3 regions of the Amycolatopsis ponsaeliensis genome follow, and region 3 is predicted to be linked to each of the others. Evidence: riboswitches for the same ligand, from Rfam matches in the RefSeq annotation. Region 3 holds a riboswitch; each other region holds the start of a gene.
What was found. A riboswitch is a leader RNA that binds a small molecule or an ion and turns the genes downstream of it on or off. The one in region 3 is predicted to bind thiamine pyrophosphate.
Positions count from the first base shown of each region.

Region 1: linked by a shared signal. The riboswitch ahead of QQ657_RS40130 (thiamine ABC transporter substrate-binding protein) and the one ahead of thiC (phosphomethylpyrimidine synthase ThiC) in region 3 are both predicted to bind thiamine pyrophosphate.
Region 2: linked by a shared signal. The riboswitch ahead of thiO (glycine oxidase ThiO) and the one ahead of thiC (phosphomethylpyrimidine synthase ThiC) in region 3 are both predicted to bind thiamine pyrophosphate.

Region 1 covers NZ_JAPZLD010000037.1:43,767-51,626, forward strand. The annotation lists gene QQ657_RS40105 (hypothetical protein) at 1-651, shown strand, start outside; gene QQ657_RS40110 (hypothetical protein) at 683-1,390, shown strand; gene QQ657_RS40115 (winged helix-turn-helix transcriptional regulator) at 1,483-2,070, shown strand; gene QQ657_RS40120 (hypothetical protein) at 2,070-2,537, shown strand; gene QQ657_RS40125 (4a-hydroxytetrahydrobiopterin dehydratase) at 3,010-3,294, opposite strand; TPP riboswitch at 3,327-3,434, shown strand; gene QQ657_RS40130 (thiamine ABC transporter substrate-binding protein) at 3,456-4,508, shown strand; gene QQ657_RS40135 (ABC transporter permease) at 4,484-6,115, shown strand; gene QQ657_RS40140 (ABC transporter ATP-binding protein) at 6,115-7,122, shown strand; gene QQ657_RS40145 (helix-turn-helix transcriptional regulator) at 7,124-7,860, opposite strand, start outside.
Region 2 covers NZ_JAPZLD010000031.1:124,354-132,213, reverse strand. The annotation lists gene QQ657_RS36640 (thiazole synthase) at 1-198, opposite strand, end outside; gene thiS (sulfur carrier protein ThiS) at 200-400, opposite strand; gene thiO (glycine oxidase ThiO) at 400-1,473, opposite strand; TPP riboswitch at 1,467-1,572, opposite strand; gene thiE (thiamine phosphate synthase) at 1,604-2,263, shown strand; gene QQ657_RS36620 (hypothetical protein) at 2,328-3,053, opposite strand; gene QQ657_RS36615 (threonine ammonia-lyase) at 3,200-4,150, shown strand; gene QQ657_RS36610 (MFS transporter) at 4,147-5,679, opposite strand; gene QQ657_RS36605 (GntR family transcriptional regulator) at 5,722-6,477, opposite strand; gene QQ657_RS36600 (SIS domain-containing protein) at 6,626-7,672, shown strand; gene QQ657_RS36595 (N-acetylglucosamine kinase) at 7,669-7,860, shown strand, end outside.
Region 3 covers NZ_JAPZLD010000063.1:471-8,330, forward strand. The annotation lists gene thiD (bifunctional hydroxymethylpyrimidine kinase/phosphomethylpyrimidine kinase) at 1-367, opposite strand, end outside; gene thiC (phosphomethylpyrimidine synthase ThiC) at 364-1,998, opposite strand; TPP riboswitch at 1,992-2,113, opposite strand; gene QQ657_RS50490 (S1C family serine protease) at 2,162-3,073, opposite strand; gene QQ657_RS50495 (LysE family translocator) at 3,154-3,747, opposite strand; gene QQ657_RS50500 (glycoside hydrolase family 15 protein) at 3,907-6,072, shown strand; gene QQ657_RS50505 (peptide deformylase) at 6,148-6,726, opposite strand; gene QQ657_RS50510 (DUF3263 domain-containing protein) at 6,881-7,189, shown strand; gene QQ657_RS50515 (LytR C-terminal domain-containing protein) at 7,186-7,800, shown strand; gene QQ657_RS50520 (AAA family ATPase) at 7,849-7,860, opposite strand, start outside.

The DNA of each region.
Region 1 (7,860 bases), on a different contig from region 3:
GTCAACGGGCGGGTCGGTGTCGAGCTCGCAACGCTGCTGTTGCTGAACCCGAAGGCGCAGATCGGGGTTCGCGAAGCAGCGGCTGAGCTGGGGCGCGCCGCCAGTTCGGTGTCAGAAGCCTTTGCTGCGCTGCGTGCGGGCGGCCTGGTCACCGCCAATCGCGCCCCCGTCACGCCGGAGTTGTTCTGGGAACTCGCAGAGCAGTGGAAGCCGTTGAGCGTGGATCTTGCGAGTGTTCCGAAGCCGGGTGGCGGCCGAGAAAATTCAGTATTGAGTTTGGGCTTTGACGATGTCGAGTCGACCGTGGGTTGGGCGTTGACCGATACGGTGGCGGCGGTTCACTACGGTGCTCCTGTCTCAGTGCGTGCGGACCACCCGCCGGACTTCTACGTGCCCGATCAAAGCGTGCTGCGCCGCGCAACCCGACTGCTGGGAACAGCTACGGAGCCGTCGGCCAGAGCGGCCAGCATCCGTGTCGCGCCGACGCCTCTCGCATGTGCTCGACGTGTTGACGCAACGGCATGGGCCAACGAGCCGTGGCCCTTGGCCAATCCGTTGTTCGTGGCGCTCGATCTCGCGCGGGATCCGGGACGCGGCCGGGAGATCCTGGACATGTGGACGCCAAGAAAACCGTGGCGCCGTGTCTGGTGAGACTCCGGGTGTCGTTCTCGCCGGTAGTTCGATGACCAGGCTCGTCAGCGCGATACCCGTCATCACCGAACAGACGGGGCGACCGATCGTTCTGGTAGGTGGCCTTGCGGTCATGTGCAGGCTGTCCACCCCTTATCGGGCAACGACCGACCTCGACACCGTCGACCGCCGGGCCGTTGACGAGCGCTCACAGCTCGAACTGCTCGTGTCGACCGGAGCTACCCGGAGCGGCCCGTCCGGCGTTCTGGTTCAGACCCCTCACGGTGCGGTGCAGGTTGACGTCCTGGAAGTCACGGACGCCGAGATCGCCGATCTTCCTGACGATCCGACTGATCGTTTGCATGTCCAATCTCATGCCTGGGCCGCATCGACCGCGTCCGGGCTGGAGCTGAGAGCGGAGGGGCTTGCGCCGTTGACGGTGCGCGTGTCCGAACCGGGCCCGCTCATCGCGATGAAGCTGCAGTCGATCATGAACCGTGGATCGGCGAAGGAGGGTACGGACCTCCTCGACATCGTTCGCATCACTCTGGACCGCAACTGCGGACCTGTCTCCCGAGACCAGCTCGAGGCGGCTGATCCTCAGCTGCGGGCCGATGCGCTGCTCCACACCATGCGGTGGTTCGACCAGTCGGTGGATCGCTCACTGAAGAAGATCGAGGCGGTGCCCGAAAGCGGTGACATTGATGTCGAGGACCTCCAGCTGGTCGGCGAACTGCTCGTTGCCGCGCTCGAGGGATGATGGGCATCACTCCGCTCAACGTCTGATCGCCGGTTCCGTGACTATCGGTCACTAGTTGTTATTTTCATTGGACGCAGGATATGCTGCGTCCAATGAAAGCTTCGCCGAGTCTGCTGCCGCTGCTGCGTTCGCGCATGCAGGGGGAGCTGCTCGCGCTCGTGCTGCTGCACCCGGATCGCGAGTACACCATCACCGAGCTCGCCGAAGCCTGTGGTGTCACGCCCACCGCCGTGCTGCGCGAGGTCGAGCGGCTGGTCGAGGGCGGGATCCTCGAAGCCCGGCGGGTGGGCCGGAGCCGGCTCGTCAAAGCCCGCACGGACACTCCGCTCTACCGGCCCTTGAGCGACCTCATCGCGGTCACCTACGGACCGATGCCACTCCTCGCCGAGGCGCTGTCCGGACTCGCCGGCGTGACCGAGGCCTACATCTACGGGTCCTGGGCGGCGCGCTACAGCGGCGAACCCGGTCCGCCGCCCGGTGACGTCGATGTCCTCGTGGTCGGGTCGCCTGATCCGGACGCGCTCTTCGACCTGGCCGAGCGTGCTTCACGGCGGCTGAGCCGCGAGGTCAACGTGCACCGGATCTCGCCCGAGTCGTGGGCGGCGGACACCGCGGATCCGTTCGTCACCAGCGTTCGTGAACGTCCGCTGGCCCAGCTGAACCTCGACCAGGAGTCTTGATGCCCCAGTGGAACCAAGGCCGTGAACGGATCGACGCGTTCATCACGCGCGGCGCCATCGAGCACGTTCCGGCGTCGCGGGAGGCGGCCGAGGCCGAGCTCGTCAGGGCCCGTACGCACCTCGCGTCGGCGCGGCAGCTGCAGGACACGGATCCGGAAGGCGCCTACACACTGGCGTATGACAGCGCGCGGCGTGCGTTGGCGGCCGTCTTGCAGAACCAGGGTCTGCGCGTGACGAGCCGGGGTGGCCACGTCACCGTCTACGAGGCGGTTCTCGCTCAGCTGGATCCGCCGCTGGGCTCGGTTCTGCGGCCCTTCAACCGGATGCGCGCCCGTCGCAACGAAGTCGCCTACCGATCTTCGGAGGCTCCGACGCTGACGGCGGAAGACGTGGCGGCCGACGTGCCGAAGGTCGAAGCGCTCATCGAGGTGGCCGAGAAGGCGATCCCCAACATGCCACGTTATTGATCGACGACCGCGACGCCGTCGAGCGCTGGTGCCGCTCCGACGAATACGCCGCCGCACTGAAAGTCAGGGCGACGGCGCTCGGTCGGTGGCCGATGTGGCTCAGCCGAGGAGGCCCATCAACGCGATCGCGATCAGCACCACGGCGGGGGCGAGGGCGTTGATCCAGGCGCGCTGGGCGGAGGTGAGGGTGGCGGTGCTGTTCATGGCGCTTCCTAGGGCCGAAATCCGATGCTTCCGCCCTGCTCAGCGCGCTGATCATGTGCTTCGTTAGCGCCTGTGATCGAACTCACCGGCATCCGGGTGACGACGGCCCCGGACCGTGAACCAGAGCACACCTCCGGCCGCTGCCACCATCGATGCGAATGCTGCCGTGCCCACCACGATCGCCTGCGTCATAGCCCGTCTCTCCTAGCAAAGGTCGTTTACCGAGAGACGTCGAACCGGCCGGAAAGTGCACTCAGCGTAACCAGAGTCACAAAGAAGAAAGCACCGAGTCGATCTCGGCCGCCAGCGAGAAGTCCTTCTCCGTCAACCCGCCCGCCGAATGCGTCGAGAGCCGGAACGTCAGCGTCCGCCAGCGGATGTCGATGTCGGGGTGGTGGTCGGCGGCCTCGGCCAGCACCGCGACGCGGTCCACCACCTCGATCGCCTGGGGGAAGCTCGCCAGCTCCGCCTCGCGGGAGATCACCGCTCCGGACCGGGTCCAGCCCGCGCCCAAGCGTTCGTCGGCCTCGGAGTCGCTCAAGATTTCCGTCATGACTCCATCGTCGCGCCTCCTGGACTACGCTGCACGGTTGCCACGGGAGTCCGGTCAGCCGGGCTGAGAGGCGGGGTCACCCGCGACCGTTCGCACCTGACCGGATCATGCCGGCGAAGGGAGGGCTTTCCCTCCTCGTCCGGCGAAGTGCAGGAGGGTAGATGAATAGCAGGGCTGTGCGCGCCGCGACGGCCATCGCCGCTGTCAGCGCCGTCGCCGCTGGGTGCTCGCTGTCGGACGGTGACGGTGGCACGCAGCAGACGCCCACCGTCACCCTCGTGACGCACGACTCCTTCCTGGCGCCGCAGGAGGTGCTCGACGCCTTCCAGAAGCAGTCGGGCATCAAGATTTCCGTGCTCAAGCAGGGCGACGCCGGCTCGCTGACCAACAAGCTCGTGCTGACGAAGGCCAACCCGATCGGCGACGTCGCGTACGGCGTCGACTCGACCTTCGCCTCGCGCGCGCTCAAGGAGGGCGTCTTCGAGCCCTACACCAGCCCGGAGGCCGATCGCGGGCCGCAGCGCTACGCCGTCGACCCCGAGCACCGGCTCTCCGCGGTCGACGTCGGCGACGTCTGCGTCAACGTCGACACGAACTACTTCACCACCAAGGGCATCCCGGCGCCGGAGACCTACGAAGACCTGGCCGACCCGAAGTACAAGGACCTGCTGGTCGCGGAGGACCCGGCGACGGCCTCGCCCGGGCTCGCGTTCCTCCTCGGCACCATCGCGAAGTACGGCGAAACCGGCTGGAAGGACTACTGGACGAAGCTGAAGGCCAACGGGCTCAAGGTGGTCAGCGGCTGGGAAGAGGCCTACACCAAGGACTTCTCCGGCTCGTCCGGCAAGGGGCCGCGGCCGATCGTCGTCTCGTACGCGTCTTCGCCCGCCGCCGAGGTCGGCGACGACGGCAAGCCGCGCACCAAGGCGCTGCTCGACACCTGCTACCGGCAGGTCGAGTACGCGGGCGTGCTGGCGAACGGCAAGCAGGCCGAGAGTGCGCGCAAGGTCGTCGACTTCCTGCTGTCGCAGCAGTTCCAGGCGACCGTCGCGGCCAACATGTACGTCTACCCGGCGCGCCAGGGCGTCGACCTGCCCGCGGGCTGGGCGCAGGTCGCGCCGCTGCCGCAGAAGCCGCAGGCGCTGACGGCCGACCAGGTCCAGGCCGGACGCGAGAAGTGGATCGGCGAATGGCGCACGCTCGTGCAGTCGTAGCGCCACCGCAGACCGCCCGCGGGCTCGGCCTGGCCCTGCTCGGGCTGGCTCCGATCGGGTTCCTGGTGGTGTTCTTCGCCTGGCCGGTGCTGGCGATCATCGGCCGCGGGTTCGCCGCGGGCGGGCTCGACGTCGTCCTCGGCGACGCGCGGACGTGGCAGCTGGCCGGCTTCACCGTGGCGAGCGCGGCCGCGTCGACGCTGGTGGCGGTGCTCGCCGGGCTGCCGGTCGCGTTCCTGCTGGCCCGGGTGAAGCTGCCCGGGGTCGGCCTCGCAAGGACGCTGGTGCTGGTGCCGTTCGTGCTGCCGACCGTCGTCGTCGGGCTGGCGTTCCGGGCGCTGTGGCCGGACGGCGGGGTGCTGCCGATCGTGCTGGCCAACGCGTTCTTCAACGTCGCCGTCGTCGCGCGGACCGTCGCCGGGTTGTGGGCACGGCTGGATTCGCGGACGACTGACGCCGCTCGCGCGCTGGGCGCGTCGCCGTGGCGGGCGTTCCGCTCGGTGACGCTGCCCGCACTGGCGCCGGCGATCGCGTCCGCCGCGGCCGTCGTGTTCCTGTTCTGCGCCACCAGCTTCGGGGTCGTCCTCATCCTCGGCGGCGCGAAGTACCGGACGCTGGAAACCGAGATCTACCTGCGGACCGTCGACCTCCTGGACCTCTCGGGCGCGGCGGCGCTTTCGCTGATCCAGTTCGCGGCCGTGGTCGCCGCGCTGGTGCTCGGCGGGCTGGCGCGGCGGCGCAAGGACGGCGCCCGGATCGGTGCCGCGAACACCCGGCGCCCCCGCGGCGGCGAGTGGCCGGTCGTCGGCGCCGCGGGCGTCGTGCTGGCGCTCCTGCTGACGCCGATCGTCGCGCTGCTCGTCGAATCGGTGTCCACTTCGGACGGCTGGAGCTTCGCCGGTTATCGAGCGTTGACCAGCACCGGCGAGAAGGGTGCGCTGCAGGTCTCCGGCTGGGACGCCGCGGTGAACTCGCTGAAGGTGGCGATCGACGCGACGTTGCTCGCGATGGTCGTCGGCGTGCTCGCGTCCGTCGTGCTGGTGGCGCTGCGCCGGTCACCCGCCAAAGCCGCGCGCGGGCTCGGCGAGACGATGGACGCCGTGCTGATGTTGCCGCTCGGGGTGTCCGCGGTGACCGTCGGGTTCGGCTACCTGGTGACGCTCGACGCGCTGCCCGGCGACCTCCGGACGTCGCCCTACCTCGTGCCGCTGGCCCAGGCGCTGGTGATCATCCCGCTGATCGTGCGGATGGTGCTGCCGGTGCTGCGCTCGGTCGATGTCCGATTGCGGCAGGCCGCGTCGACGCTCGGCGCGAGCCCGCTGCGGGTGTGGCGGGAGATCGACCTGCCGCTGGCGCTGCGCCCGCTGGTCGCGGCGGCCGGGTTCGGGTTCGTCGTGGCGCTCGGCGAATTCGGCGCGACGAGCTTCCTCGCGCGGCCGACGGCGCCGACGCTGCCGGTGGCGATCGCGTCGCTGATGGGACGTCCGGGGGAGCTGAACAACCAGATGGCGTACGCCGCGTGCGCGCTGCTGATGCTCGTGACGGTGCTGGCGGTCGCGCTGATCGACCGGCTCGGGGCCGCGCGCGGCCGGGTGGGAGAGTTCTGATGGCGCTGTCGGTGCGGGACCTGACCGTCCACTACGGATCGTTCGCGGCGGTGCGCGACGCCCGGCTCGACATCGCCGACGGTGAAGTGCTGGCGCTGCTCGGCCCGTCGGGATCGGGGAAGTCGACGCTGCTGCGCGCGATCACCGGCCTCGAGCCATCGGCGCGTGGCTCGGTGAGCTGGGACGGCGACGACCTCGGCGCGGTACCGGTGCACCGGCGCGGGTTCGGGCTGGTGTTCCAGGACGGCCAGCTGTTCGGCCACCGCGACGTCGCCGCGAACATCGCGTTCGGCCTGCGGATGCACGGCGTACCGCGCGCGCAGTGGGCCCCGCGCGTCGCCGAGCTGCTGGAGCTGGTGGGCCTCGCCGGCTTCGAACGACGGCGCGTCACGGAGCTGTCCGGCGGTCAGGCCCAGCGGGTCGCGCTGGCCCGGGCGCTCGCGCCGAAGCCGCGGCTGCTGCTGCTCGACGAGCCACTGTCCGGTTTGGACGCCGGGTTGCGTGAGCAGCTGGCGATCGACCTGGCGGACCTGTTGCGGCGCAGCAAGATCACGGCGCTCTTGGTCACGCATGACCAAGAAGAAGCCTTCACGCTCGCCGATCGCGTGGCGGTGCTCGACGCGGGCGAGGTCCGCCAGGAAGGCGCGGTCCGGCGCGTGTGGCGCAACCCGGCGGACGACGACGTGGCCCGGTTCCTCGGCGTGACGACGTTCGTGGACGCGGAGGTGGCGGGCGGAGTGGCGCACACTTCGCTCGGCGATGTGGCGATGCCCGACACCGACGACGGCCCGGTCCGCCTGGGGTTGCGGCCGCACGCGCTGCGGGTGGCCGCCGAAGGTGTGCCAGGCGAAGTCGTCGCGGCGGTGCACCGCCGCGAGCACGTCCGGCTCGTCGTGAAGCTCGAAGAGTCCACAGTGGACGCGGTCGCGCCGGCGGCGTCGGACCTGCGGGCCGGGGACGCGGTGCACCTCACCCTCGACCCGGACGGCGTCGCGCTGGTCGGCTGACTCAACCGGCCCAGTGCGCGAGGAGGTCCAGCGCGGACTCCGACGGGCTGCCGGGTTCCGCGGTGAAGGTCACCAGCCGCTGGCCCGTGGAGTCCGGCAGCTCGAAGTTCTCGAACCGCAGCGTCAGCTCGCCCGCGACCGGGTGGCGGAAACGCTTGCGCCCGTGCGTGCGCTGCTGCACGACCCGGCCCGACCACAGCGTCCGGAACGGCTCGCTCCGCAGCGTCAGTTCCCCGATCAGGGTGGCGAGCGCCTGGTCGGTCGCGTACCGCGCCGCGACCAGCCGCAGCTGGCCGACGGTGGCGCGGGCGACGTCGTGCCAGTCCGGGAACACTTCGCGGCTCGCCGGGTCGAGCAGGCAGAACCGGGCGAGGTTGCGGGCCGGCGTCGCCGCGAAGTCGAAGAACAGCTGCGCGGACAGCGGGTTCCACGCGAGGACGTCGAGCCGGTGATCGAGGACGAGGGCGGGGACGCGGTCCAGCTTCGCCAGCAGTCCCACGAGCTCGGGGCGGGCCCGGCGGGCCGACGGCGGCCGGGCGGGCCGGGCCGAGGCGAGGTCGTGCAGGTGACCGCGTTCGACGTCGTCGAGCCGCAGGGTCCGGGCCAGCGCGTCGAGGACCTCGGGTGACGGGCCGCGCGCCCGGCCCTGCTCCAGGCGGACGTAGTACTCGACGCTGATCCCGGCGAGCTGCGCGACCTCTTCGCGCCGCAGGCCGGCCACCCGTCGCCGGGGGCCGG
Region 2 (7,860 bases), on a different contig from region 3:
GATCCCGAGCCTTCTCAGGAGTTCGAGGACGCCGGAGCCGCCTTCGGCGTCGGCGCGGCGCATGGCGACGGTGGTCAGCTCGGTGCCGGACGCGACCAGCGCGCGTTCGAGCACGGCGAGGTTCGCCGCGCCGCCGGTGCCGATGATCAGCCGGGACGTCAGCTTGGCGGTGCCGATGACCAGCGGTTCTGCGTCCATTTCAGCCTCCCTGGACCGCGGTGAGCACGTCGACGCCCGCACCCTTCGGCACGGCGGTGGTCGTCCAGTCGCTCCGGCGGACGACGACGCCGTCGACCGCGACGGCGATGCCGGGCCGCTGCCCGCCGGACGCGTCGAGGACGTCGGCGACGGTCGCGCCGTCCGGGAACTCCGTCCACTTCCCGTTGAGCTTGATCTCCATCAGGCGTGCTCCTTCTGGTGCAGGCGGGCGGGTGAAGCCGCTTCGACGCCTTCGGGCGGCTTCTCGCCCTCGAGCCAGGCGACCACGGCGTCCGCGGTCACGGGGGCCATCAGCAGGCCGTTGCGGTGGTGCCCGGTGGCGGCGAAGACGCCGTCGTCCAGGACCCCGATGTAGGGCAGCACGTCCCGGCTGCCGGCCCGCAGGCCCGCGGCGGTCTCGACGAGCTCGTACTCGGTGATCGCGGGGAAGACGCGCTCGGCGCCCTCGATCAGCTCGCGGACGCCGCGCGCGGTGACGGCCCGGTCGAAACCCGCCTCGTACTGCGTGGCGCCGAGGACGAGTTCCTGATCGCCGCGCGGGACGAGGTAGATCGGCCGGCCCTCGACGACGGCCCGGATGGTGCGCGTCGGCGGCGGCAGGCAGCCGCGGCGGGGTTTCAGGCGCAGGATTTCGCCTTTGAGCGGGCGGACGGCGTCGGCGAGCTGCGCGTGCAGCCGGCCGGTCCAGGCACCGGCGGCGAGCACGACGGCGTCGGCGTCCGGGATCCGTTCGACGCGCTCGCGGACGAACCGGACGTCGCGTTTCTGGCAGGCCGCGTACAGGGCGTGGAGGAGTTTCCGGTTGTCCACGGCCAGGTCCCCGGGCACGAGGAGTCCACTTCGGACGGACCCGGTGCCGGGTTCGAGCCGCTTGGTCTCCCGGCCGGTCAGCCGTTCGGCCGCGCGGCCGATCGAGTGCAGGTGCCCGGCGAGGATGTCGAGGTGACCGGCGTCGGCGCTGTCGAAGGCGACGACGAGGGTCCCGTGCCCGGCCAGGCCGGGGTCGACGCCTTCCTGCGCGAGGTCGCTCGCGAAGCCGGGCCAGCGCCTGAGCGACTCCTCGCCGAGCGTGAGGACGTCCTCTTCGCCGGGCCAGGCCTCGGTGACCGGGGCGAGCATGCCGCCGGCCAGCCAGGACGCGCCGCCGCGGACGGGTTCGGGGTCGTAGAGGGTGACCGGGTTGCCCTGCCGGGCGGCACGCCAGGCCGCGGACAGGCCGATCACGCCGCCGCCCACCACTGCCAGGTTCGTCATGGAATCACGCTCCCTGCGCCGGCATGACCCGGATCAGGTTCCACGGTCGGAGCGGCAGCTCCCTCTCAGCCCATGCCTCGGGCTCCCGTGCGGACAAGTCCACCCTAGCTCGCGAGGTACGGTCGCCGCTATGCCCGCCCTCTCCGGTGACAAGATCCGCGCCCGCCTCGACAGCGCGCGCCTGTACCTGTGCACGGACGCCCGCACCACCCGCGGCGACCTGGCTTCCTTCGCCGACGCGGCCTTGGCCGGCGGCGTCGACATCATCCAGCTGCGCGACAAGACCGGGGCACTGGAGGCCGCGGGAGAGATCGCGGCGCTGGAGGTGCTGGCGGAGGCGTGCGCCCGGCACGGGGCGTTGCTGTCGGTGAACGACCGGGCGGACGTGGCGCTGGCGGTCGGCGCGGACGTGCTCCACCTGGGCCAGGACGACATCCCGGTGCCGCTGGCCCGGCGAATCCTCGGCGACGACGTGGTGATCGGCCGCTCGACGCACTCGGTTCCGCAGGCTTCGGCCGCGGCGTCGGAGCCGGGCGTCGATTACTTCTGCACGGGCCCGTGCTGGCCGACGCCGACGAAGCCGGGGCGTTCGGCGCCGGGGTTGGACCTGGTCCGCGCGACGGCGGCTTCCGCTCCTGAACGGCCGTGGTTCGCGATCGGCGGCATCGACGGTCCGCGGCTCCCGGAGGTGCTGGACGCGGGGGCGTCGCGGATCGTGGTGGTCCGGGCGATCACGGAAGCGTCGGATCCGGAGGCCGCGGCTCGGAAACTGCGGGCCCGCCTCCCCTGACCCGCGGATGCCATGAGGGGCACCTTCATGGCTCTTAAGTCCATGAAGGTGCCCCTCATGACAGTTACGGGGTCGGGGTGGCCGCCGCGCCCTGGCTGGTCGCCGGTGCTGACGTCGTCGGCTGCTGGGCCGTCGTGCTCGGGGTCGTCGGCGTGGTCGTCGGGGACTCCGTCGAGGTTGTCGGCGGGGTGGTCGTCTCCGTGGACGTCGACGACGTGCTCGGAGCAGGCGAGTCCTGGGTGTCGTTCGTCGAGGTCGACGGGGTTGTCGACGGCGTCGTGTCCGCGTGCCCGCCGCCGCCGAAGATCTTGCCGATGCTCGAACCCGTTCCGCCGCCGATCTGGGTGCCCGTCGCCGACTCGAAGCCCACTATCGCCAGGATCGCCACCGCGAACGCCGCCACGCTCGTGCCGATGATCAACGGCCAGCGCAGCTTCCGCAGCCGCGAAGGCTCGTCCGGATCCTCGCCGGGCCGGGGCAACTGGACTGTCGGCTGTTCGGCCAGCGCCACCTCGGAACCGGTTCCACGGCGGCGGATTCCCGACGTCGCCAGCTGCCGGGCCTTCGCCGCCGCCGCGCGCGTGCGCTGCAGCGAACGCAGGTAGATCTCGCCGCCGACCGTCGTGATCACGCTCGCCACGCCCGCGCCCACGACGGTCCCCGCCACGCCGAGCGTCGATCCCAGCAGTGCCGCCGTCACCGCCGCCAGTGCCGCTGCCATCACCTGCGCGATGCGCAAACCTGACTTTTCTTCCTTCGCTTCGGAAGCCGCTGCGTTCTCCTTGCTCATGATCCCGATCCGGTAGTAAGTCTTCTCCCCTGTCCAACGCGTAAGGCGCGCGAGTGACTCCCCGCGTTGCCCCGACGTGAGAAGGACCACTCCGAGTGTCCACAATAGACACTCCAGACCGAACATTTTCTTGACATACTCAGCACATGGAACTGGTGACGATCTCTGACATCGAGGCCGCGGCGAAGCGCGTCCAAGGTGTCGCCGTGCACACGCCCCTGCTGCTCCAGACGTGGGATCCCCGCGGAACCCTGTGGCTCAAACCCGAAAGCCTGCAACCGGTCGGCGCGTTCAAGGTGCGCGGCGCGTTCAACGCGATCGGCGCTCTCGACGAGCAGCAGCGCTCTCGCGGCGTCATCGCGTACTCGAGCGGCAACCACGCGCAGGCGGTCGCCTACGCCGCGCAGCAGTACGGCGTGCCCGCGGTGATCGTCGTGCCGGACGTCGCGCCGCGGATCAAGGTCGAGGCCACCCGCGCTTACGGCGCCGAGGTGATCGAGGTGCCGATCGGCGAACACGAGGGGAAAGCGCGCGAACTGGCCGCCGAACGCGGGCTGACCCTCGTCCCGCCCTACGACGACGCGGCCATCATCGCCGGGCAGGGCACGGCCGGCCTCGAGATCGCCGAGGACCTCCCCGACGTCGAGGTCGTGCTGGTGCCGGTCAGTGGCGGCGGGCTGGCCTCCGGCGTCGGCACCGCGATCAAGGCCCGCGCGCCGCACGCGAAGGTGATCGGCGTCGAGCCCGCGCTCGCCGGCGACACGACCGAGGGGCTGCGCCTGGGCCACCAGGTCGACTGGCCCCAGGCCGACCGCGCCCGCACGATCGCCGACGGCCTGCGCGCGCAGCCGTCCGAGCTGACCTTCGCGCACTTGCGCGAGGTCGTCGACGCCATGGTCACGGTCACCGAGGACGAGATCCGCGAGGCCATGCGCACGCTCGCCCGCAAGGCCCGGCTGGTCGCCGAGCCCAGCGGCGCGGTGACGACGGCGGCGTACCTGTTCCACGCGGGCGAGCTGCCGGCCGACCGCACGGTCGCGATCGTCTCCGGCGGCAACGCGGACCCGGCGTTGTTCGCCGAAATCCTCGCGGGCTAGGAACCGGCGACCGGGGTCCCGCCGCCGCGGATGTGCGTCGGCGGGCCCTCGACCCCGCAGTGGTAGCACTCGCCCAGGTGCGGAGACTCGTCCGCGGCGGCGGGCTCGGCCGGCTCCGACGGCGGCTCCAGGACGCCGTTGTGGATGCCGAGCGCGATCAGCCCACCGGCGATCGCCAGGGCCGCGCAGATGACCAGGGCCATCCGCCAGCCCGCGGTGAGCGCCACCGGGTCCGCGTACGCCTCGCCGGTCAGCCCGGCCGCCGCGGGCAGCACCGCCACCGCCAGGAGCCCACCGGACCGCGCGATGGCGTTGTTCACCCCGGACGCGACGCCGGCGAAGCGGTCCGGGGCCGCGGCGAGCACCGTCGCGGTCACCGGGGCCACCACCGTCGCCAGGCCGAGCCCGAACACCACGACCGCGGGCAGCACCGCGCCGAGGTAGGACGCGCCGGGCGCGATGCGCAGCATCAGCAGCATCCCGATGCCGACGACGATCGGGCCGACGACCAGCTGCGCCCGCGGCCCGATGCGCTGGGCCAGCGCGCCCGACCGGCCGGACAGCAAAAGCATGATCACCGTCAGCGGCAGCCCGGCCAGGCCGGACGCCGTTGGCGAGTAATGCAGCGAAACCTGCAGCTGCATGACCAGCAGCATCATCACGCCGCCGAGCGCCGCGTACATGGCGAAGGTCAGCGCGTTGGCCAGGGTGAACGTCCGGTCGCGGAACAGCGACGGCGGCACCAGCGGCTCGCGCGAGCGGTGCTGGACGACGACGAACGCGGTCAGCCCCGCGATCCCCAGCAGGCCCGCGACCAGCACGATCGGGTCGCCGATGCCGCGTGCCGGCGCCTCCACCAGCGCGCCGGTGACCCCGGCGAGGCCGATCGCGCCGAGCGCGGCGGCACCGAAGTCCGGGTGCCCGGTCGCCTCCGGGTCGCGCGACTCGGGGACGAACTTCCGGGCCATCAGCACGACCGCGACCGCGATCGGGACGTTGATCAGGAACGCGAGCCGCCACGACCAGACCTGGACGAGGAAGCCGCCGAGCAGCGGTCCGGCGGCCGCCGCGATGCCGCCGAGGCCGGACCAGGCGCCGATCGCGCGGGCGCGGGCGTCGTGCGCGAAGGACGACTGGAGGATCGCGAGCGACCCCGGCGTCAGCAGCGCGCCACCGATGCCCTGCAGGATCCGCATCGCGACCAGCATCTCGGTCGACACGGCGGCGGCGCACAGCCCGGAGGCGACGCCGAACCAGACGACGCCGATGAGGTACACGCGGCGCCGGCCGTACCGGTCGCCGAGCGAGCCGGCGACCAGGATGAGCGCGGCGAGCGCCAGCAGGTAGCCGTCGAGGATCCACTGGAGCCCGGCGACGGAGGCGTTCAGCTCGGCGCCGATGCGGGGCAGGGCGACGTTGACGATGGTGCCGTCGAGCATCGCCATGCCCGATCCGAGGATGGTGGTGGCGAGCACGCCGCGGGCGGCGTGCGTCCCCCATCGGATCCCGGTGTCTTCGGTGGCAGTCACCCCGCCACTTCACCGTCCGGGGTGATCGCCGTCAACACCGGGTCACGGCAGCAGCGTGGTGACGAACTTGTAGCGGTCGCCGCGGTAGACCGAGCGGGCGTACTCGACGGGCTTGCCGTCCGTGGCGAACGAGTGCCGGGTCAGCCGGAGCACCGGCATGCCGACGTCCGCGCCGAGCATTTCCGCCTCTTCCGGACCGGCGAGCGACGTCTCGATCGACTCTTCGGCGCGTTCCAGTTCCACTCCGTAGTACTCGCGTAGAACGGCGTACAACGAACCGCCCGCCGAGACGTGCTTGCGCAGCCCGCGGAATCGGCCGGCCGGCAGGTGCGAAGTCTCCAGCGCCATCGGCTGCGAGTCCGCCAGTCGAAGCCGTCGAAGGCGAAGAATTTTCGCACCAGTACGGATTCCGAGCAGTTTCGCGAGGTCGCCCTCGGCTGGGAGCTCCTCAAGCTCCAGCAGCTTCGAAGACGGCTTCAGACCCTGGCGCCGCATGTCCTCGGTGTAGGAGGACAACTGCAGCCGCTGCGCGAGCTTCGGTTCGGCCGCGAAGGTGCCTTTGCCCTGCACACGGTGCAGACGACCCTCCGCCGTGAGGTCGGCCAGCGCCTGGCGCACGGTGGTGCGGGAGACCGTGAACTCCCCGGCGAGCGCGCGTTCGGTCGGGATCGGCGACCCGGGCGGCAGCACGTCCAGGAGGTCGAGGAGGTGCTGTTTCAGCGCCCAGTACTTGGGCTCGCGCTGCCCGCGCAGCCCGGCGACGACGCCCGCCTCGCCCGTGGTGGTGGTCTCCAACATGCCCGACTCCCTATGTCTTCCCTCATTGCGCGCCACGTCCCCGTAAGAAACGTACCCTTTTCCCCAAACACGCCGCCCCACTAACATTGGTCTAGACCTGACCGACGCCGCCTGAGTCCGGTACATAATGCCGGAGGTGGAGAGGAAAATGATGACCGAACAACGGCCCGGCGAGCACATGGCCGCGGAGATCGACCAGCAACCGGACGTCCTGGCCGGACTGGTGGGGCGTCAGGCGGAAATCGCCGAGGTGGCGGAAAAGATCTCACAACGGCCTCCGCGCTTCGCTTTGCTCGCCGCGCGTGGATCGAGTGACCACGCAGCGTTGTATGCGAAGTACCTGATCGAGGTACTGCTAGGCCTTCCGGCTGGTCTTGTCTCCCCGTCCACGGCGACGCTGTACGGCGCGCGGCCCGACCTGCGGGACGTGCTGTTCGTCACGGTCAGCCAGAGCGGCGGCTCGCCCGACCTGATCGAGGTCACCGAAACGGCGCGCCGCCAGGGCGCGCTGACGGTGTCCGTCACCAACACGCCGGACTCGCCGCTGCGGGCGGCGTCCGAACTCGGCGTCGACATCGGCGCCGGCCTCGAGAAGGCCGTCGCCGCGACCAAGACGTACTCGGCGACGCTGATGGCGCTCTACCTCCTGATCGACGCGGTGCGCGGCGGCAAGGCGGCCGACGCCGAGAAGATCGGCGACCTGGCGCGGCAGACCCTGGACGGTTCCGCCGAGGGTGTCCAGCGCGCGGTCGACCGGTACCGCTTCGTGGACCGGGTCCTCACCACCGGCCGCGGCTACTCCTACGCGTCGGCGCTGGAGGGCTCGCTCAAGCTCGCGGAGACCAGCTACCTGGCCGCCCGCGCGTACAGCGGCGCGGACCTGCTGCACGGCCCGGTCGCGGCGGTGGACGGCGAGACCGCCGTGCTCGCGGTGACCAGCAAGGGGCAGGGCGGGCAGGCGATGCACGAGGTCCTCGAGGCCGTCGGCAAGCGCGGCGCGGACGTCCTCGCGGTCGGTTCGGCCGCCTCGGAGATGCCGGCGGCGCTGCGCATCGACGTCGCCCCGACGGCCGAGGAGCTGGCGCCGATCCTGGAGATCCTGCCCATCCAGCGGATCGCGCTCGGCCTGTCGCTCGCCCGCGGCGGCGACCCGGACAGCCCGCGCGGCCTGCTGAAGGTGACCAAGACGAGGTGAGCTACGCGATCGGCGTCGACGCCGGCGGAACGTCGACCAGGGCCGCACTGGTCGACGCCACCGGCGCGGTGCTGGGCACCGGGCGCGGCGACGGCGCCAACCCCAACGCGCACGCGCCCGAGGTCGCCGCGGGCCGGATCGCCGACGCGATCACCGCGGCGCTGGGCACCCGCGATCCGGGCGACGTG
Region 3 (7,860 bases):
CGAGAGCGTCCTCCCGCAACAAAGCGTGACCCGTCATCGACGCCGCCACCGGGTCGACCACCAACGGGCCGACCTCGACCTCGTCCAGGGTCTTGGCCACCGCGCGGATGATCTCGGCCGTGGCCAGCATCCCCGTCTTCGCCGCGTTCACGCCCATGTCGGACGCCACCGCCTTGATCTGCGCGGTCACGACGTCGGCGGGAATCTCCGTGAAACCCTGGACGCCCAACGAGTTCTGCACGGTCACCGCCGTCAGCGCGACCAGCCCGTGGACACCATGCGCGAAGAACGTGCGCAGGTCCGCCTGGATGCCCGCACCACCGCCGGAGTCGGATCCGGCGATGGTGAGGGCGGTGGGCGGAGTCATGGCTGCACCACGGGCAGGTAGACCTTGTTCCCGGCCTCGGCGAACTCCGCCGACTTCGAAGCCATGTCGGCTTCGATCGCTTCCACAGTGGACAGACCGTGCTCCTCGGCGTACTTGCGGACGTCCTGCGTGATCCGCATCGAGCAGAACTTCGGGCCGCACATCGAGCAGAAGTGCGCCGTCTTCGCCGCTTCGACGGGCAGTGTCTCGTCGTGGAACGAACGCGCCGTGTCCGGGTCGAGCGAGAGGTTGAACTGGTCGTTCCAGCGGAACTCGAAGCGCGCCTTCGACAGCTCGTCGTCCCACTCCTGCGCGTACTGGTGCCCCTTGGCGAGGTCCGCGGCGTGCGCGGCGATCTTGTACGTGATCACGCCGGTCTTGACGTCGTCGCGGTTCGGCAGGCCGAGGTGCTCCTTCGGCGTGACGTAACAGAGCATCGCCGTGCCGTACCAGCCGATCTGCGCCGCGCCGATGGCCGACGTGATGTGGTCGTAGCCGGGCGCGATGTCCGTCGCAAGTGGACCGAGAGTGTAGAACGGCGCTTCGCCGCAGAGCTTTTCCTCCAGCTCCACGTTCTCCTTGATCTTGTGCATCGGCACGTGACCGGGGCCCTCGATCATCACCTGGACGTCGTGCGACCGCGCGATGTGCGTCAGCTCGCCGAGGGTCTCCAGCTCGGCGAACTGGGCGCGGTCGTTGGCGTCGGCGATCGAGCCGGGACGCAGGCCGTCGCCGAGGGAGAACGTGACGTCGTACTGCCGCAGGATCTCGCAGAGTTCCTCGAAGTGCGTGTACAGGAACGACTCCTGGTGGTGCGCGAGGCACCACGCGGCCATGATCGACCCGCCGCGGCTGACGATCCCGGTGACGCGCCGCGCGGTCAGCGGGATGTAGCGCAGCAGCACGCCGGCGTGCACGGTGACGTAGTCGACACCCTGCTCGCACTGCTCGATGATCGTGTCGCGGTAGATCTCCCACGACAGCTTTTCCGGTTCCCCGTCGACCTTTTCCAGTGCCTGGTAGATCGGCACGGTGCCGACCGGGACCGGCGAATTGCGGATGATCCACTCGCGCGTCTCGTGGATCCGCTTGCCGGTGGAGAGGTCCATGATCGTGTCGGCGCCCCAGCGGGTCGCCCACACCATTTTGTCGACCTCTTCCTCGACCGACGACCAGACGGCCGAGTTGCCCATGTTGGCGTTGATCTTCACCAGGAAGTTCTTGCCGATGATCATCGGCTCGGACTCCGGGTGGCGGCGGTTGACCGGGATCACCGCGCGACCGCTGGCGACCTCGGTGCGCACGAACTCCGGGTCGACGCGCTCGCGGGCTGCGATGTACTCCATTTCCCTGGTGACGACGCCTTGTTTGGCCCAGCCGAGCTGTGTGTTGTGCTCACGGCCGTCGGCCCAGCCGGCGCGCAGCCGGTGGAGTCCACTGTGGACATCGATGGTGGCTTCGGGATCCGTGTACGGGCCCGAAGTGTCGTAGACGTCGAAGTGTTCGCCGTTCGAGAGGTCGATCCGGCGTGCCGGAACCCGAAGCCCGGATTCGGTCTGGTGGTACACCTTGTGCGATCCGGTGATCGGACCCGTGGTGACGGAGACGTCCTTGTTTTCGAGCGTCGTCAACGACTTTCACTCCCTACGCCGGCATTACCCGGTCAGGTTCATGCGGTCGGTGACGCCTGCGAAACGCAAGTCACCCTCTCAGCCCGCCATGGCGCGAGCTCCCGCGTTGGTGTTGTGCCACCGACCATGCCACGCCGGGGCGACATACTCAAGTCCGCTCACCTCACCCGACCAGTTCGGCGGGTGTCGCGTAGACGTCGACCATGGCTCCGTTGCGCAGCACGGTGATCGGCAGTGCGGTGCCGATCACTTCGGCGAACAGCTGCCGCTGGATGCCCTGCGCGTCCGAGACGCGGGTGCGCCCGACGGTCAGCACGAGGTCGCCTGCCTTGAGGCCCGCCCGGTCCGCGGGGCCGCCGGAGACGACTTCGCGCACCCGCAGCCCGGCGCTCTGGCCGGTGCGCTCGGCGATGTCGTCCGGCAGCGGGGCGGGCACGCCGACGACGCCGAGGTACGCCCGCCGCACCCGGCCTTCGACGACGAGCGTGTCGATGATCCGCCGGGTGGTCGTGTTGATCGGCACGGCGAGCCCGAGCCCGACGCCGGCGACCGCGGTGTTGATCCCGACGACGCGGCCGGTGGAGTCTGCGAGCGCGCCGCCGGAGTTGCCGGGGTTGAGCGCGGCGTCGGTCTGGATGACGTCCTCGATCACCCGGGTGGTCCGTCCCTGCCGCACCGGGAGCGCCCGGCCGAGCGCGCTGACGACGCCGGCGGTGACGGTGCCGGAGAAGCCGAGCGGGCTCCCGATGGCCACGACGAGTTGCCCGACGACGAGCTCGTCGGCGTCACCCAGCCGGGCGGCCGACGGCGTCTCGCCACGCGCCCGCAGCACGGCGAGATCGGACAGCGGATCGGCGCCGACGACGTCGAAGGGCACCTCGCTGCCGTCGGCGAAGGTCGCGACACCCCGCCGGTGGTCGGCGACGACGTGGGCGTTGGTGAGCAGGTGGCCGTCCTCGGCGAAGACGACCGCCGAGCCACTGCCGCGCGCGAGCTGCACCCCGGCGACGTGCGGGGTGACGGTCTTGGCGACCGTGCTGACGGCGCGCGAGTAGGCGTCCATCGCGTCATCCATGAAGGCACCTCGATTACACCGTTGCAGGTACTACAAGTGTGCGCTCGAAGGCCGCGGAAGTCCGTTCGCTGTTCGTGAACTCAGCCTTCGAGGGCCACGGTGACGCCGAAGCCGATCAGCAGCCCGCCGGACGTGCGCTCGAGCCACCGCTTGACGTCGTCGCGGCGCAGCCACTGCCCGAGCCGCGTGACGAGCAGGGCGAGCGCCGAGTACCAGACGACGTCGGCGGCGATCCAAGCCGCGACGCAGACCAGCAGCGCGCCGGCGCCCGCGTGGGCCGGGACGAACTGCGGCAGGAACGACAGGGCGAACACGCCCGCCTTCGGGTTGCCGAGGTTCGTGAGCAGCCCTGACCGGAAGCCCGCGCCGGGCCGGATCTCCTTCTCCTCGCCCCGACCGCGGAAGAAGAGTGCCTTGATCCCCAGGTAGACGAGGAAGAGTGCGCCCGCGAACCGCAGGATGTCGTACGCGGTCTGAGAAGCCGCGAGCAGCGCGATCAGGCCGAACACCGCGGCGAGCCCCCAGAACGCAACCCCGGCTTCGATGCCGGCGATGGTCGCGAAGGCGTTGCGCTTCGAGCCGCGGGCCGCCTGCTTGATCAGCATGACCGTCGCGGGGCCGGGGACCATCGCGATGAGGAACGCGGCGGGGAGGAACGCGAGCAGGTTCGGCATTCCCCGATCGTCGCGGGCGCCGGACACGGTGGGCAAGCGTTTTACCGGACCAGTGACGGTCAGTGGTTCACCGGATCGGACCATGCGCCGGTGAAGGATCGGCGAGAGACTTCCAGGCGCTTCTGTAACGGTGCAGAAGCGACTTTCTGTGGGGTTGATATGCGAAAACTCATGTTCGGCGCCCTCGCCGGGCTGCTGGTCACCGGCCTGATCCCGGGGATAGCGGCGGCCGCGGGAGAGGCTCCCGGCGCTCCGGGCGCCCATCCCAGCTGGCTGCCCGCGAACAAGACCGGCTTCGGCACCGCGCACGACCGGTCGAGCAACGTCTGGTTCACCCTCCAAGGTGGCCAGCTGTCCGAGGTCTACTACCCGGACCTGTCGACGCCGAGCGTCCGGTCGATGAACTTCGTCGTCACCGACGGCCGCGGCTTCGCCGTCGCCGACTACACCGCCAAGTCCCAGCAGGTCCGGCGGACCGACGACGACAGCCTGACCTACGAGCAGACCATCACCGACGACCAGCACCGCTGGCGCCTGCGCAAGACCTACGTCACCGACCCGGCCGCCACGACGGTGCTGGTGGACGTCGACTTCCAGTCGCTCACCGGGCGGCCGTACCAGCTCTACGCGGTCGCCGACCCGGACCTGACCAACGACGGCTCCGACGACTCGGCCGGGCGGAAGGGCGACGCCGTCACCGCGCAGGACGCCACCAACGCCGCCGCCCTGACCGCGAAGCCCGCCTTCACGAAGACCAGCGTCGGCTACGCGGGCTCGTCCGACGGGAACACGCAGCTCACCAAGACCTTCAAGCTGAACACCTACGACACCGCCGCGAAGGGCAACGTCCTGCTGACCGGGCAGACGAGCGCCGACGGCGTCCGCAACCGGCACGTCACCCTCGCCCTCGGCATGGGCGCGAAGACCGCCGACGCGCTCGGCAGCGCGCAAGCGTCGCAGCGACGTGGCGTCCGTGACATCACGCGCGCGTACGACCGCGGCTGGGAGCAGTACCTGCGCGGGGTCAGCAAGCCGCCGTCGTCGCTGAAGACCGACGCCGAGCGCGACCTCTACAAGGCGTCGATGCTGACCCTCGCCGCGAGCGAGGACAAGCACCACCCGGGCGCCTTCATCGCGTCGCCGAGCATGCCGTGGCGCTTCGGGAACAACGACCCGGAGTGGTCGCCGTCCGGCACCTACCACCTGGTCTGGCCGCGTGACCTCTACCAGATCGCGACCGGCCTGGCCGCCGGCGGCGACAAGGCTGCCGCGAACCGCGCGGTGAGCTACATGTTCGGCACGCAGCAGCAGGCCGACGGGCACATGCCGCAGAACAGCCGCGTCGACGGCGTGCCGTACTGGACGTCGATCCAGCTCGACGAAACCGCTTTCCCGATCGTGCTGGCCCAGCAGCTCGGGCGCACCGACCTGTGGCCCGGCGTCCGGAAGGCCGCCGACTTCATCATCGGTTACGTCGGCCCGAACGGGCAGCCGGCGCCGTACACCCAGCAGGAACGCTGGGAGGAGCAGGACGGCTGGTCCCCGTCGACCATCGCCTCGGTGATCGCCGGGCTCGTCTGCGCCGCGGATCTGGCTTCGCACAACGGAGCTCCGGCGGACGCCGCCCGCTACCTCGCGGCGGCCGACAAGTTCAAGGCCGACCTGCCGAAGCAGACGATCACCACGAACGGGCCGCTGTCGAAGGACCCGTACTTCGTCCGGCTCACGAAGGACGCCAACGCCAACGCGGGTACGACGTACAACCTCGGCAACTCGAGCGTCACGATGGACCAGCGCGCGGTCACCGACGCGGGCTTCCTCGACCTGGTGCGCCTCGGCATCTACCGCGCCGACGACCCGGTGATCAAGAACAGCATTCGGGTCACCGACAAGGACATCGCGTTCACGACGCCGACCGGGCAGTTCTGGCACCGGTACACGAAGGACGGCTACGGCGAGCAGGCCGACGGTTCGCCGTGGGACTACACGTTCCCGGCCGAGAGCCGCACGACGTTCGGGCGGCTGTGGCCGCTGCTCGCCGGTGAGCGCGGCGAGTACGAGCTGACGCTCGGCGACTCGTCGTCGGCCGCGCGCCGGCTGCGTGACCTCGGCCGGGTGGGCAGCTCGGCGGAGACCATGCCGGAGCAGGTGTGGGACGAGAATGCGCCGTCGGGCCAGACCGGCTTCCCGACGGGCACGCCGAACAACTCGGCGACCCCGCTGGCCTGGACGCACGCCCAGTACGTCCGGCTCGCCTGGGACGTCAAGGCGGGCTCGACGCTGGAGACGCCGCAGGTGGTCCGCTGCCACTACCTCGGCTGCTGACCCACCGCCAAAAGCCGTTAAGGCCACCTTACGGGCGTCAGACGCCCGTAAGGTGGCCTTAACGGCACTTCAAGGTCAGATGACGGCGCCGTCGTCCTCGGGGGTCTTCGGCGGCAGCCACGACAGGCCGGGCACGCCCCACTTGTTGGACTTCAACATCTTCTTCGCCGCGCGCGCGTGCCGGCCGACCAGGCGGTCGAGGTAGATGAAGCCGTCCAGGTGGTCGGTCTCGTGCTGCAGGCACCGCGCGAAGTAGCCGGTGCCCTCGACCTCGATCGGGTTGCCGTCGAGGTCGGAGCCGGTCACCTTCGCCCACTTCGCGCGGCCCGTCGGGTACGACTCGCCGGGCGCCGACAGGCAGCCCTCCCAGTCGTCGTCCGGGTCCGGCATGGTCTCCGGGATCTCCGACGTCTCGAGCTTCGGGTTCACGACCAGGCCCTTGTGCCGCACGCCTTCGTCGTCCGGGCAGTCGTACACGAACACCCGCAGGTCGAGGCCGATCTGGTTGGCCGCGAGGCCGACGCCCTCGGCGGCGTACATCGTCTCGAACATGTCGTCGGTGAGGGTGCGCAGCTTCTCGTCGAACTCGGTGATCTCCCGAGTCGGCTGGTGCAGCACGGGTTCGCCGGCGATCACGATGGGATGGATGCTCACGACCACGCAGTTTAGTCGGACCCTTCTGGTAGACCTGCATCAGACCGTGACGCGCCGACGCGGATGCCCACGTCGGCGTGCGCTTCCGTGGTTGAATGGCGCCCGCGGAAGAGCTAGGTCTGATTCGCCATACGCCCGATTGAGAGGGACTCGGATGGACGCCGCGGAGTCGATGGCTGAGCCGCAGCCGTCGCCGCCGAAGCCCGTGCCCGGCCTGACCGAACGCGAGGTCGAGATCCTCGCGTTCGAGCGCCAGTGGTGGCGACACGCCGGGGCGAAGGAGAACGCCATCCGCGAACGCTTCGACTTGTCCGCGACGCGCTACTACCAGCTGCTCAACAAGCTGCTGGAGAAGCCGGAGGCGGTCGAAGCCGACCCGATGCTGGTGAGGCGGCTGCAGAAGACGCGTGCCGCCCGTCAGCGCAAGCGAGGCGCCCGGCGACTGGGGATCGAGCTGAAATGAGCGTGTTTTCGGGAATGTCCCGGCCGATGAAGGCCGCGGGCGTCGTCCTGATCGGGGTGGCCATCATCGCCGCGGTCATCGGCGGCGTGTCCGCGTTGAGTGGCGACGGATCGAACGAAGCCGGGCCGAGCGGTACGCCGAGCTCGCCGGGCACCACCACCGGGTCGCAGCCGCCTTCGGGCACGACTTCGACGCCGCCGCAGAGCACGACTTCGCCGGCGTCGACCACCCCGCCGTCACCGACTTCACCGGCGCCGGGTCAGCCCACGTCGGGTCAGCCGGGGCAGCCCGGTGACCAGCAGACGTCCAACAAGTGGGTGACCGTCCGGGTCTTCAACAACTCGACGATCAAGGGCCTGGCGGACCGCGCGGCGGAGGACTTCCGCGGCAGCGGCTGGAACGTCAACGAGGTCAGCAACTACTCCCAGGGCGTCATCCCGACGACGACGGCGTTCTACCGCCCGGGCACCGACGAGGAAGCCGCGGCGAAGCAGCTCGCGCAGGAGTTCGGGATCAAGGCGGAGCCCCGTTTCCCGGGGATAGAGAGCGCGACGCCAGGCGTGATAGTGATCGTGACGAAAGAGTACGAGTCAGGCCACAAGGGCAGCTGACGATCTTGTCGTGAAAGGGGTGCCACCCGCCGGGGTGGCGCCCCTTTTTCAGTCCCCGGC